4 regions of the Paenibacillus apii genome follow, and region 1 is predicted to be linked to each of the others. Evidence: riboswitches for the same ligand, from Rfam matches in the RefSeq annotation. Region 1 holds a riboswitch; each other region holds the start of a gene.
What was found. Region 1 has a riboswitch for cobalamin ahead of G5B47_RS18760 (anaerobic ribonucleoside triphosphate reductase). Riboswitches for the same ligand answer to the same signal wherever they lie in the genome.
Positions count from the first base shown of each region.

Region 2: another riboswitch for cobalamin. It lies ahead of G5B47_RS21235 (S-layer homology domain-containing protein); the one in region 1 lies ahead of G5B47_RS18760 (anaerobic ribonucleoside triphosphate reductase).
Region 3: another riboswitch for cobalamin. It lies ahead of cobT (nicotinate-nucleotide--dimethylbenzimidazole phosphoribosyltransferase); the one in region 1 lies ahead of G5B47_RS18760 (anaerobic ribonucleoside triphosphate reductase).
Region 4: another riboswitch for cobalamin. It lies ahead of metE (5-methyltetrahydropteroyltriglutamate--homocysteine S-methyltransferase); the one in region 1 lies ahead of G5B47_RS18760 (anaerobic ribonucleoside triphosphate reductase).

Region 1 is NZ_JAAKGU010000009.1:210,467-213,822, reverse strand. Features, by position in the region: gene nrdG (anaerobic ribonucleoside-triphosphate reductase activating protein) at 1-40, opposite strand, end outside; gene G5B47_RS18760 (anaerobic ribonucleoside triphosphate reductase) at 37-2,022, opposite strand; cobalamin riboswitch at 2,228-2,459, opposite strand; gene G5B47_RS18755 (MTH1187 family thiamine-binding protein) at 2,798-3,106, shown strand; tRNA gene G5B47_RS18750 (tRNA-Thr) at 3,348-3,356, shown strand, end outside.
Region 2 is NZ_JAAKGU010000012.1:124,512-127,867, forward strand. Features, by position in the region: gene G5B47_RS21235 (S-layer homology domain-containing protein) at 1-1,972, opposite strand, end outside; cobalamin riboswitch at 2,146-2,338, opposite strand; gene G5B47_RS21240 (GAP1-N2 domain-containing protein) at 2,430-3,356, opposite strand, start outside.
Region 3 is NZ_JAAKGU010000004.1:389,139-392,494, reverse strand. Features, by position in the region: gene cobJ (precorrin-3B C(17)-methyltransferase) at 1-782, opposite strand, end outside; gene cobT (nicotinate-nucleotide--dimethylbenzimidazole phosphoribosyltransferase) at 859-1,953, opposite strand; cobalamin riboswitch at 2,090-2,294, opposite strand; gene G5B47_RS12055 (histidine phosphatase family protein) at 2,324-2,878, opposite strand; gene G5B47_RS12050 (glutathione peroxidase) at 2,993-3,356, opposite strand, start outside.
Region 4 is NZ_JAAKGU010000001.1:906,863-910,218, reverse strand. Features, by position in the region: gene G5B47_RS04580 (serine/threonine protein kinase) at 1-194, opposite strand, end outside; gene G5B47_RS04575 (undecaprenyl-diphosphate phosphatase) at 408-1,271, shown strand; cobalamin riboswitch at 1,376-1,579, shown strand; gene metE (5-methyltetrahydropteroyltriglutamate--homocysteine S-methyltransferase) at 1,709-3,356, shown strand, end outside.

The DNA of each region.
Region 1 (3,356 bases):
CTTCGTTAATGGATTCCGGGTAGTAGCCGCATATATTCATAGATGCTTGACCCGGTCCCTAACCTCGGCCTGCTTGGCCGCGTTGAAGCGGGTCTGGTAGTCTCCGGTCAGGTAGCCCGTGACCCGGCGCAGGCGGCGGATATGCACCTTCTCTTCATGTGCGCCGCAGGAAGGGCAGGTCGAGCCGATGACGCCCTCATAGCCGCAGCCGGAGCAGCGGTCGACGGGATGATTGATGCTGAAATAGCTGATATTTTGCTCCAGGGCGTAACGGATAATTTGGACAAAAGCCGTCGTATTGCTGCGCGCATTGCCATCCAGCTCGACATAAGAGATTGCACCGGCGTTGCAGTATTCGTGGAACGCGGCTTCCAGCTTGATCTTGTTCGCCGCGCCCGTCGGGTAGTAGACCGGAACATGGAACGAGTTCGTATAATACTCGCGGTCCGTGACGCCTTTGATTTCGCCAAGCTCCTTGCGGTCGATCTTGGTGAATTTGCCGGACAGCCCTTCCGCCGGAGTGGCGAACAGGGTGATATTCAGGTCGAGCTCTTCGCTTTTGCGGTCGCAGAACTCGCGCATATGCCGGACGATGGCAAGCGCCTTGTCGTACACCTCGGCATCCTCGGCGTGATGCTTGCCGTACATCGCCTTCATGCATTCGGCTATCCCGATGAAGCCGATGGACAGGCTGCCGTGCTTCAGCAGCTCACTCACTTGCTCCTCGGGTTCCAGCAGTTCCCCGCCTTCCCATACGCCCTCGCGCATCATGAAGTCGGACGCCTTGGCCTTTTGCGCCGCCTGGATGCGGAAGCGGTGAAGAAGACCCTCCAGGGCAATTTCCATATAATGATCGAGATCATGATAGAAGCCTTCCTCATCCGCCGTTTGCCGCAGACCCGTAACGATTCCGTGCCGGACGCCAAGCCGGACAAGGTTGAGCGTATTGAAAGACAGATTGCCTTTGCCGGAGCAGTAATTGCGTCCGAAGCGGTCGCCGAGCACCCGGGTGCGGCAGCCCATGGTCGCGAATTCGGTATCCGGGTTCGCAGGATCGTAGTACGCCAGATTCAGCGGGGCGTCCAGATTCGCGAAATTCGGGTACAGCCGCCGCGCCGAGCATTCCGCAGCTTTCAGGAACAGCTCGTAGTTGGGATCGCCCGGCTGCTGGTTCACGCCTTTTTTACATTTGAAGATCTGAATCGGGAACACCGGCGTTTCTCCGCTGCCCAGTCCATTCATCGTCGCAGTCAGCAGGGAATCGATAACAAGCTGTCCCTCGGGCGAGGTGCAGGTGCCGTAATTGATGCTGGTGAACGGAATTTGTCCGCCCGCTCTGGAAGACATCGTGTTCAGGTTATGTATAAGACTCTCGGAGGCTTGGAGCGTTTCGCTCTCGGTCTCCTTCAGCGCGTAGCGGAAGGCCTTCGGGTACCGTTCCTTCAGATCGGTCCGGCTCATGGTGATTTCCCCGAGATCCTCGCCGGCTTGTCCTTCTTCAAAATAATCCAGGCCCTTGCGGAACTGCTTGGCGAAGGATTTGGCCACATAAGGGGCGAGATCGTGGTCGAGCTTGCTTCCGGATACGCCGCCGTATTGAGCGTTTTGCTGGGATTGAAAAATAATCGCCGTCAGCGCCATAGCCGTCATAATGGAGTTAGGAGGCCGCACGCTGCCGTTGCCGGTGTTGAAGCCCTGCCGGAGCAGCTTGTCAAACGGGATGAAAATGCAGTTCGTCGTTCCGATGGCGTATTGGTCCAGATCGTGCACGTATACGACGTTTTCCTTGATCGCCTGCACAAGCTGTGGCGGCATCGTAAAGCTGCGGGCATACCACTTGGAATACTCGCTGCCGAATTTGCTCATCTTGCCGGAGAAGCTTTCCCCGTTAAGATTGGCATTCTCCCTCAGCAGATCCATGTCCCGGCTGTCGATAATATCGCGCCCCAGACCGATAACTTCCTCCAACAGAACTTCGTTTGCGCTTTGCCCGCTTGTTTGCCGTTTCTCCAGCAGCGTCATTGTGCAGTTCTCCTCTCCGTAACGTCCCTGTCTTAAACTTTGGTTGTCTTGCCTTCGGGTACCTTTCCCGCATTCCAAAAAGGCATTTCCCGCCAAAGAACGCAGAAAATGCCACTATGCAAGCCCGGCCCGATTGAATAAAGCCCGGTCATCTAAAAATACATAGCGGACACCTCTCCTGTTCCTCGCAGGCGCTGGTATGAATGGTGTCTCCTAGAAACAGGCAGGTCTCCTGGCTTCCGTCTGTTCTTCCGGCGCCTTCCCGAAGAGCCGCCTTGCGCTCTCAGTGGCCTTGTGCCGGAAGATGCCGCCCGCGTCCTCGCCTGAGGAGGGGCATCCGGTTACAGTGGCGGGACCGCAGCGGATTCGCACCGCGCTTCCCTATTAAGCTTGGACTCTCCTTCAGAGAGTCAAGCACCTGATTCTACTATATTTTGTTGTCGTTTATTTAAGATAACCCAATATATTGTATCTGTAAATATATTTTTTGATTTTTTGATATCCACAGAACATCCACAAACGGTCCACAGGTAATCCACAAATTCATCCACAAATTCATCCACAAACCTGCCGCTTAGGGGGTGGAAAAGGTGGGCATACGGCTCTGTTAGCCTCCGGATTTGCCTTCAATTTTGCCTCAAACCAATCTCGCATGCTCTCCGGCTACTGATGAATGAGAGCGAATGATTTGTAGCCCGGCTCCCCAGTTGCTACAATATAGGAAAGATGGCAGGGATGTTTCCAAAAGTTCAGCATGGAGAGGGAGGCTATTCAAATGGCTATCGCCGAAATTACCGTAATTCCGATCGGGACCGGCAGCACCAGTCTCAGCAGCTACGTCGCCGGAATGCAGCGCGCGCTGGAGAGCGTGGAGGGCATTACCTTTGAGCTTACATCTATGGGAACCATTATTGAAGGCCCGCTGCCGCGCATTCTGGCGGCCGTCGAAGTTCTGCACGAGACGCCGTTCGCGGCCGGCGCCCAGCGCGTGTCCACTGCGCTCAAAATCGACGACCGGCGCGACAAAGCGGCCAGCAGCAAGCAGAAGCTGGAGTCAGTAGAGCGCAAGCTGCACGGAGAATAAGAGCGGGCGGGGCGCCGCGTCGCGGCAAGATTGCGGCCCTGCGGACCACCGTGCCGCAGGGGAGGCGGCAAACGTTGGCTCCAACCGGACGTATGCAGCACCGACCTGCTCCCCACAGGTTGGTCAGGGCATTCTCTTTCGCAGGGAGCTGAATCCTTACCAATCCGGGGCGGAAAAAGAGTTGATTTTTTCACCAAACGAGGTATAATAGTTTCTGTTGTGACGGAAAATTTAAGTACATGCTGGTGTA
Region 2 (3,356 bases), on a different contig from region 1:
GCTCCACAGTGCGGACAACCTGGGTAGAGAAGCCTCCATAATAGACCAGCACCTTATCCGAAGCCTGAAGCTCAAAGTCGCCTAATCCGACGCTCGGATTAATCCATTCGCCCCCGCGTTGAACGACAAATGACCACCAGTTGTTCATGTCGCCGGTGATTCCGCCGATACCGCTGATAAAGCTTCCAAATGAAGATTGCGTGATATCGAGCGCGGTATGATTCGCATCGGCCAGTCTTTGAAGAGCCTCAAGCGCTACCGATCCGTTTATGGAGCCTTCCATAATCGTTCCCTGCGGTCCTTCTACTGCCAAAGACACCGGCACTTCCTTCGGCAGAACCGTAACCGTCCCGGTGTAGCGCACAACTGTCGGCGCGGCATTGTCCTGGTAGCCGGTAATTTGGAGCGCCTGTGTTCCGGGCGTCAGATCCGTTCCGAATGAGGCGACTCCCTGATCGTTCGTAGCGGCTGTTTTGCCGCCGATGGAGACGGTAACTCCGGCAGCCGCCGCGACTATGGGATTTCCGTTAAAGTCCCAAGTTTTTTTATGAACCGTTACCTCAAGAGCTTTACCTTCCTTCGGTGTAACCGGCGACAACGATACGGAATCGACCAACTGGGTGACGCCGAAATCGCCGTAATAAACGTAGAGTCGATCTCCGTCCTGGAGCGCAAATTGGTCAATGGCGCTGTAACCGCTGACCCATTGCCCGCCGCGCTGAACGATATACATCCAGCCGTCATAGCCGCCGTATTTCTTCTGCTGGATACCGGCTATTTCGCTGATATAAGTGCCGTATTGGCTTGATGTGCTGACAACCGCAATTCCCTTGGCTTCCGCCAGCTTGTTTAGCGCATCCAGTGCGCTGCTGCCGTATACACTGCCCTCGCCCAAGGACGCCGTCGGCCCTTCGATCGCTACGGACACCCGGACAAGCGGACGTGCCGCCGGAGGGTTCGCAATAAAATCATACAGATTGCTGTCGCCGCCGGCTGTGAACAGGTTGTACGCGGTCAGCGCCTGCAGCGCCTGCTCCGTGGCAAAAGCGTCGCTGCCGCCGGACAGCAGGTGGGCAAAGCCCCCGTCTGCCGTACGGAAGCTCATCAGACGGCTGATCAGATTGCTGCCGTTCTTGGTGAAATCTTGGCCGGCCGGATTGACACCGTACGCCGTCAGGCCGATAATGGCCTGTGAGACGCTCTCGCTGCTCTCTCCATAACCTCCGTGAGCCGTATTCTGCTGAGCGGACAGCCACTGCACCGCTCTTTGCCCGGCGGTAGCAACAGCCGGATCACTCTTGTAAGGAGCCAGGGCAACCAGAGCCATACCCGTAAGGTCGGGCTCGCTTAGGCCTCCGCTGGTAAGGGCAAAGCCCCCGTCACCGTTTTGTCTGGAAAGAATGTGTTGAACCAGCTTGTCGCGGGTCCAATTCGCATCGGACGGCACCGTATAGCTGCCGGAATCCAGCGCGATCAAGCCATAGACAGCGTTGTTCAGACTTTGTCCGGCGATGCCGCTGCTGCTGTAGATCGGCTCGATCAGATTATAACCTGCAATATTTGCAGGATCTTCTCCGACCGCTTTAGCCGCCAAAGCGTATCTGGCATAGTCGGTAACGGCGGAAAAGACTCCTTTCGCCTTCTCTACCTTTTGTTTAAGTGCGGCAGTGTAGGAATCCGGCACTTTGTAACCGGCTTGAGCCAAGCCGATCGCCTGCCATTCCGAGACTACCTCCTTCTTCAAAATGGACTCGGCCGCGGAATACACGGCATCGGTTACGCCGATTGACGGCGAAGACGGGGTGGCCTCAGCCGCACCCGCTGCTGCTCCAGCATCTGCAGTCCCCGCCCCCTGGGAATCCGCCGCCTCGGCAAGCGCATGCCCCGCCGGTGCAAAGGAAACGCCCAGCAAGGAAAAAATCATCAATAATGCCATTCCCAGCGCCAGAATTCTGGAAGAAATCCTGCTCATTCTTCAACCTCTTTCTCTCTTGAGTATTATGGGAGTCTTCCGAAACCATAAAAAAAGACCGCCCCGGAGGGACGGTCTTTCGGAAAAACGAGCCGGGAATCCATGCTGTATAAGCCACTCCCGGCATCGGCCGCGCGCAAATGCCAGATGCCCTCACCCCCCGAAGGACACTGAACCTTGGCTGAAAAAAGGCAGGTCTCCTGGCTTATGCCTCATCGCCTCCCCTCTGGCCTTCCCGTTCGCCTTGAACAGTGGCTTGATTCAGAGGAGCGCTCCGCATATACAGTGGCGGGACCGCGCCGGATTCCAACCGGCTTCCCTATTAAGCGGGCGTGTGATGCCCGCACCTTTTTCAGACGTTATTCGATTTTGACAACCTTTATCATATCGGTTATCACAGGGGTTGTCCATACATGAAAGGCCATTAAGCCATGAAATTGAACGCGTCAATTCTCCGCTATTCCGCCGGAGAACTCGCGCTTGCCGAAGGGGATGGAGCCGCCTGCGGAGCTTCCATCAGGACCAGCGTGTAGTCTTCGGCTTTCACCGTGCTGCCGGCCGTCAGCTTAGGGGCGGAAACGAGCGTTACCTTCACCTGGTTAGGTGCGACAGCGGAAGATCCTCCGCTCCCGCCGGATGAACCCGGTGCCTTGGAGCCCGCAATGCTTGACCCGGCGGCTGGCTCTCCCGACGGCGACGGCGAGCTTGCTGGAACGGTCCCGCCGATAGCCGCCGACGGGCCGGCCGAGGCCGAGAGCGAATCCCCGGCGGCCTTGCTCTCATCGGCGGACGCCGTGTCGGCCTGGCCTTGGCCGCTGCCGGCGTTCCCGGCCGTTCCTCCGCTTCCGGCCGCCGTTCCCGAACCGGCAGTGCCGGCGGAACCCGCTGCTGCCCCGGCATTCGAAGGGCTCGCCGATCCCGGCAGCCCGCAGCCATGGACCAGGCTGTCCACTTTATATACTTCAGCCTGGCCGGTCCCGGCATCCACCTCAATCTCCGCCGGATTAAATTCGCGGCAGGCGTCCGGGGAGGCGAAGGCGAACAGCAGCGAGCCCCCGCCCCCGCCGCGCTCAAGATAGGCGGCGGCTTCGAGATAGCCCGCGCCAGCCGCAGACTGCGTGGGCGAAGGCTGCGGCGAGGCGGCCGGAGCCGCTTCGTCTCCGCCGCCCTTCAATAGGCGGGCCGCAAGGGCGCCTGCAACCAGCAGAACGATAACGGCCGCGCCGAAGATCATCAGCTGAAACCGGCGCCGGCGCACCCACTGCGCCAGCGGCGAGGCCGCCTGCGCCCGGGCCTCTCCATATACGTTTTGCAGCGCGGGTCCCGCCGGGGCCATATACGTTTTTCGGAATTCGCGGCTCTTGAACGCTTCGCGGTCATGGCT
Region 3 (3,356 bases), on a different contig from region 1:
CTCTGCTCTTCCGAGTCCAGTGTATATTTCCGCTGGTAGCCTCTTGGCGTAATCATTAGGCCGTCATATACTACCGTCGAGGAATTACCGATAATAACCGTGGTGAGCATCCCTATTTCATGCTCCAGCATGTCCGCGAGCGTGGTAAGCACGACCTGCTGCCGGTCCCGGTAAGCGCTCTTCACGAGGCCCACCGGCGTGTCCGGAGAACGGTGCCCCAGCAAAATCCGCTGAGTCTCAGCAATCTGCCGCGTACGCCTTCCGCTTCGCGGATTGTACAGAGCGATTACAAAATCTGCCGCGGCGGCGGCTTCCACACGTTTGGCGATGGTGTCCCAGGGGGTTAAATGATCGCTCAGGCTGATCGTGCAGGCGTCATGCATGATAGGCGCCCCAAGGAGAGCGGCACAGGAGTTGATCGAGGATATTCCGGGAATAACCTCTACTTCAACTCCCTCCTCGGCATTCCATTTCTTTTCCATCAACACTTCATAAATCAGCCCGGCCATTCCGTATACACCGGCGTCGCCGCTGGAAATAACTGCAACCGTTCTTCCCATATACGCCTGCCGTACTGCTTCCTGAGCGCGGCTTACTTCTTCCGTCATGCCGGTTCTTACGATCTCCTGTGTGGTCAGCAGGCCCCGGATCAAATCCACATAGGTGTTGTAGCCAATAATGACTTCGCTTTCCTCGATTGCCCTGCGGGCACGATCCGTAATATGTTCAAAAGCGCCCGGGCCAAACCCGATCACCAGCAGTTTGCCTCTCTTCTCTTCCATTCGTGCTGCCTCCTCTGTATGAAACAACTATCCCCGTAACGCCAAGCTTTCCTTAGAAGAAGCCGAGTTCATAGACTCACTGAACCGCAAGGCCGAATTCATCTTCTTCGGGGGCCGGACTCGGGATGCCGAGATCTTCAAATGTGGCCATCTTCGCAACCAATCGGAGGGCCGATTCGATTACAGGCAGGACCAACGCTGCTCCTGTCCCTTCTCCAAGGCGCATGTCCAGATGCAGCAATGGCTTCAGCCCAAGCTCATCCAGAACGATCCGGTGCGCCGGTTCAACGGATAAATGGGAAGCGAATAAATAATCCCGACAGCGGGGCTCGATCCGGCAGGCAGCAAGCGCCGCGGCGCCTGTAATCACCCCGTCAATGACCACCGGAACCTTGCGGACCGCCGCTCCCAATATCACACCGGCCAGTCCAGCGATTTCGAGCCCTCCTACCTTAGCAAGCACGTCGACAGCATCACCCGGATTTGGCTGGTTGACCTGTATTGCTCGTTCGATTACCTTCGTTTTGGCGGCTAGCGCTTCGTCATCGATGCCGGTTCCTCTTCCGGTGATCCGTTCCGCTGGATGGTCAGTGAACACTGCCGTCATGGCGCTGCTTGGAGTCGTGTTGCCGATGCCCATTTCCCCTAAACCGATCACTTCGATTCCTTTATCAGCAAGCTCGTAAGCCATACTAATCCCGACATGGATCGCAGCAACCGCTTCTTCCTTGGTCATTGCCGGTCCTTTGGCCATATTAGCCGTTCCTTGGCGGACTTTCCGCCGAACCACGCCTTCCGGCAGGTCCGTCAGCACCGTTCCGATATCGACAACGTGAACCTCCGCTCCCGCTTGCTGTGCGAGCACATTAACAGCAGCGCTTTGGCGAATAAAATTCGCCATCATAAGGCCTGTAACTTCCTGAGGATAGGCGCTGACGCCTTCCTGGACGACCCCATGATCGCCGCACATCACGATAATCGCTTTTTTGTCCACACGGGGCTGCGCACTCCCAGTGATACCGGCAAGCCTTACAGCGATTTCCTCCAAACGGCCGAGACTTCCCAAGGGCTTGGTCAGGTTGTTGACTCGTCTTCTCATTTGATGCATCGATACAATATTGAGCCGTTCAATCTCATTTAGCACCTGCAATAATTTTTCCAAGAAAATCACAATCCTCTCTTTTATTTAGGAGTCTTATGTAACAGGAATTGAGAAACAAAAAAGCACTCCTACACACAAAAGAGCGTAGAAGTGCCGTTAATCGCCGCAATACAAGCGTTCTCCCCTCCCTATCCTCGTAGGTCAGTCGTGCTGTTGAAAAAAGGCAGGTCTCCTGACTTGTGGATCAGACGCAAAAACGAGATCATGATGACCAAGTTGCTTAAGCCTTCCCATTTGACACAGTGGCTTAAAGCTCGCTCTCCATTTACAGTGGCGGGACCGCGACGGATTTTCACCGTCTTCCCTTTTAAGAAACGCCGCAGCGTTTCACCTTTTCTCTCATATGCTGTTGTAGACAAATATGCTTAAAGTACGTCTATTATAACTTGAGATTTAAAGAGAAGTCTATAAGTCTGTTTTTCAGTGTATCCGTGAATTCGATTACAGTACCGTTCTCTACGATTTCTGCTTGTCCGGTAATCACCCGAATAATGCTGCCATGGGTTACTAGCAGTACATTTCTTCCCGCCGGAGCCTCCAGGTTGCAAATTCCTTCGCAAACCCGCCTTTGCATTGATTCCACAGCTTCAACCCCATAGATCGGAGAATGGATCAGCTCAGGATTGGCTATTTGGAATACATACCTGATTTTCTCCAGCGTCTTGCCTTCCAGTTCACCAAAGCAGCGTTCCGAGAATCGGCTGTCAACCTTAACAGAAAGTCCGTAGACGGATGCCAGAATATGGGCGGACTCATAGGCTCTTCGCAAAGGGCTCGAAATAACGGCATGAACATTCATCCGTTCTCGTAGCCATCTGGAAGCTTCCTGAATCTGGCCGATCCCGTGCTCATTCAGACCGATATCCTGTATCCCTTGTATTCTCCCCTGCTTGTTCCAATTGGTCTCGCCATGGCGCATCAGATAAAGAGGCATTTCTAATCTCGTCCTTCCAAGCCTGTAATATTGCGCTAAAGAGCAGCATACCTGGATGAGTTAGGCTGCTCATGGCAATATCTATTCAGGGGATCGGAAATACTTTGATTTCCATTATTTTTGCAGCAGTGATTCGATAACTGGCTCTAAGTCAACCGGTTCCGTCGTCGTTTCGAATCTAGCTTTTACATATCCGTTACGATCGATCAAAAATTTCGAGAAGTTCCACTTGATCCCGTCGCCGGCGTATATTTCCGGATGCTTTTCCTGCAGGAAATCCTGCATCCATTGGCCCTCCGAAGTCTGGGTATCGAAACCGTAAAATGGTGCTTGCTGTGTCAGATATTGAAATATAGGATGAGCAGATAGCCCTCTAACCTCTATTTTCTCAAACAACGGGAACGTCACTCCAAAGCTGCTCTCGCAAAATTCTTGTACTTCAGAGTTGCTCCCCTGCTCTTTCTCGTTGAATTGGTTG
Region 4 (3,356 bases), on a different contig from region 1:
ATATCCCGTTTGCTCGGCTTTGCCTGTTTGAGGGCGACCTGGCGGTTCTCCGCCGTGTCCAGGCAGCGGTATGCCAGTCCGTAGCTCCCCATGCCGATCCGGGACAGCACTTTGTACTGCTTACCGATCCAATCTCCCTCTTCCCGGGGATAATCCCTCCAGGCAGACAAAAAAGCACGCAGGCGTGCAAACAATGAACATCCTCCCAACGTATACCGCTATAATGTAATCTTTCTGTACATTATTACACATTTCCCTGGGTGTACTGCAAGTGCTCAAGGATGAGCCGAAATGCATGCGTTAGGTATTCTTTCCTGGAAATTGGGCTTGCAAGTTTCAGAAATTGCCGGTGATGTTTAAGCTACTTATAATAAAACTTTAAACATCTTTTTTAAGGAGGCGAAAGCTTGGATCTGCTCGCAATACTCAAAGCCGTTATTCTGGGTCTGGTGGAAGGCCTGACCGAATTTGCTCCGGTGTCCTCTACCGGTCACATGATTATTGTCGACGACATGTGGCTGAAATCCCAGGAATTTCTCGGAAAATACACGGCCAATACGTTCAAAGTCGTCATTCAGCTCGGCTCCATCCTCGCGGTCGTCGTCATCTTCAGAAATCGTTTCATCGATCTGCTGGGACTGAAACGCTTCAGCCGGGGGGCGCTTGAGCCGGTTCCGGACGGCCAACCGTCCCAAATCTCCGGGTCAGGCCGTCTAAAGCTAGGACAGGTATTGACGGGGCTGCTCCCTGCGGGTGTTACCGGCATGCTGTTCGAGGATTACATTGATGAGTACCTCTTCTCGACGTCAACCGTGCTGATCGGTCTTGTGATTGGTGCCATATTTATGATCTGCGCGGATTTGTTCGCACCGAAGCGTGTTAAGGTGCAGACCGTTGACCAGATTACATACGGGCAGGCGCTTGCAGTCGGTCTGATTCAGTGCTTCTCCCTGTGGCCCGGCTTCTCGCGTTCCGGCTCGACGATTTCGGGAGGCGTCCTTCTGGGCATGAGCCACCGCGCCGCCGCCGATTTCACCTTTATTATGGCGGTTCCGATCATGGCGGGCGCCAGCTTCATCTCTCTGCTCAAGAACTGGCAGTATTTTACGCTGGACGCGCTGCCGTTCTTTATTGCCGGATTTATCAGCGCCTTCGTGTTCGCGCTGCTGTCGATGCGGTTCTTCCTGAAGCTGATCAACCGGATCAAGCTGCTGCCGTTCGCCATCTACCGCATTGTGCTGGCAGCGATCGTCTATATTATTTTCTTTTAACCGGTTATCAGGTATTGCTATAACTGGAGCCTCCATCTTCTATTGCGGGCCGCAGGGTCTTGCCGTAACATAAATGGTGTACTCAATATTCAAGCAACAATTCACCTTAAATAACGGAAACAGGTGCTTACCGGACCGAAAAAGGCCGGAGGCTTAAAAGGGAAGCTCGGTGCAAAGCCGACGCGGTCCCGCCACTGTAACGGAAGAGTCTATCAGCATTTATGCCACTGTCAGCCCGGGCTTGACGGGAAGGCCGCTGACGACGATGACGCCGCAGCCAGGAGACCTGCCTGTTTCGACGCACTGCTGTACCTACGGGAGATAGGGAGGTGTAAGTTCGCAAACGTAATGAAATACGTAGGCGTCTTTCCCCCTGCGCTCCTGGGGTGAAGGACGCCTTTTTTGCAGGTTCAGAAGATAGAGGAGGAACGAAAGAGATGACAAGGAATGCCAAAACAAGCAATCTCGGATATCCGAGAATCGGAGCCAACCGGGAATGGAAAAAAGCGCTGGAAGCCTACTGGGCGGGAAAGATCAATGAAGAGCAGCTTCGGACGGAAATGGAGCAATTTCAGCTCAGCAATCTGCGCAAGCAGCAGGAAGCGGGGATCGACCTGATACCCGTTGGAGATTTCACATATTACGATCATGTGCTGGATACGGCGGTTATGTTCGGCATTGTGCCTCCGCGCTACCGGTATGAAGGCGGGCCTGCCGGACTGGATCTGTATTTTGCCATGGCTCGCGGGAACTCCCGGGCGGCGGCATGCGAAATGACGAAATGGTTCAATACGAATTATCATTACATCGTGCCGGAGATCGGCGATATTCAGCCTGTGCTGACGGAGAACAAACCACTGGCCGCGTACCGGTTCGCCAAATCGCAGGCGGGCATCGACGGCAAGCCTGTCGTCATCGGACTATATACGTTTCTGAAGCTTTCCAAAGGGTTTGCCCTTTCGGAAATCCGCAGCGTGGCGGAGCGGTTCCTGCCGGTCTATGTCCAGCTGCTGCAGGAACTGGAGCGGGAGGGCGCGGCATGGGTTCAAATCGACGAGCCGGCTGTCGTGACCGGACTTCAGGAAGAGGATATCGAACTGCTGGGCCATATCTACGGCGCCCTTCATGCCGCGGTTCCAGGTCTTCGCATCATGCTGCAGACATACTTTGAGTCGGTGCAGCCGCTTGAAGCCCTGCTAAAGCTGCCGGTGCAGGGGCTTGGTCTTGATTTTGTACACGACGGCGGAGCCAACCTCGAAGCGATCGAGCGTCTGGGCTGGCCGGAGGACAAGACGCTTGGAGCCGGTGTGATCGACGGGCGCGGTATTTGGCGCTGTGATCCGGAGGAGAAGCTGGCGCTGGCGGAAAGGCTGGAGCGGCTTGTGCCGGAAGGCAAGCTGATTCTGCAGCCGTCCAGCAGCCTGCTGCATGTGCCCGTGACGGTGCAGGGCGAGGAGCGGCTGAAGCCCGAGGTGCGGAATGCGCTGGCCTTCGCCGACGAGAAGCTGGCGGAGCTGGCACTGCTGAAACGCGCGCTGCTTGAAGGCAGGGAAGCGGCCGGTGCGCAGTGGGCCGGGGCGAAGGCAGCGCTGGATGCCTTCCGCAAGCTGCCGGAGCGAAACCGCTCGGATGTGGCGGAGCTTGAACGCGGCCTGGAGGAGCTGACGGACCGGCGGAACACGGTCTACGCCGAACGGGCCAAGCGCCAGCAGGACAAGTGGCGGCTGCCGCTGCTGCCGACAACGACGATCGGGAGCTTTCCGCAAACGCCGGAGGTCCGGCAGGCGCGGCTGAAATGGCGCAAGGGCGAGCTGAGCCCGGAACGCTATGATGAATTTATCCGGCAGCAGATCGCGGAATCCATCACGCTGCAGGAGAAGATCGGTCTGGACGTTCTGGTGCATGGCGAATTCGAACGCACCGATATGGTGGAGTTCTTCGGCGAGAAGCTGGACGGCTTCCTGTTCACCCGGAACGGCTGGGTGCAGTCCTACGGCTCCCGCTGCGTCAAGCCGCCGGTCATTTACGCCGACGTCGCCTTCACCGAGCCAATGACCGTCAAGGAAAGCGTCTATGCGCAATCTT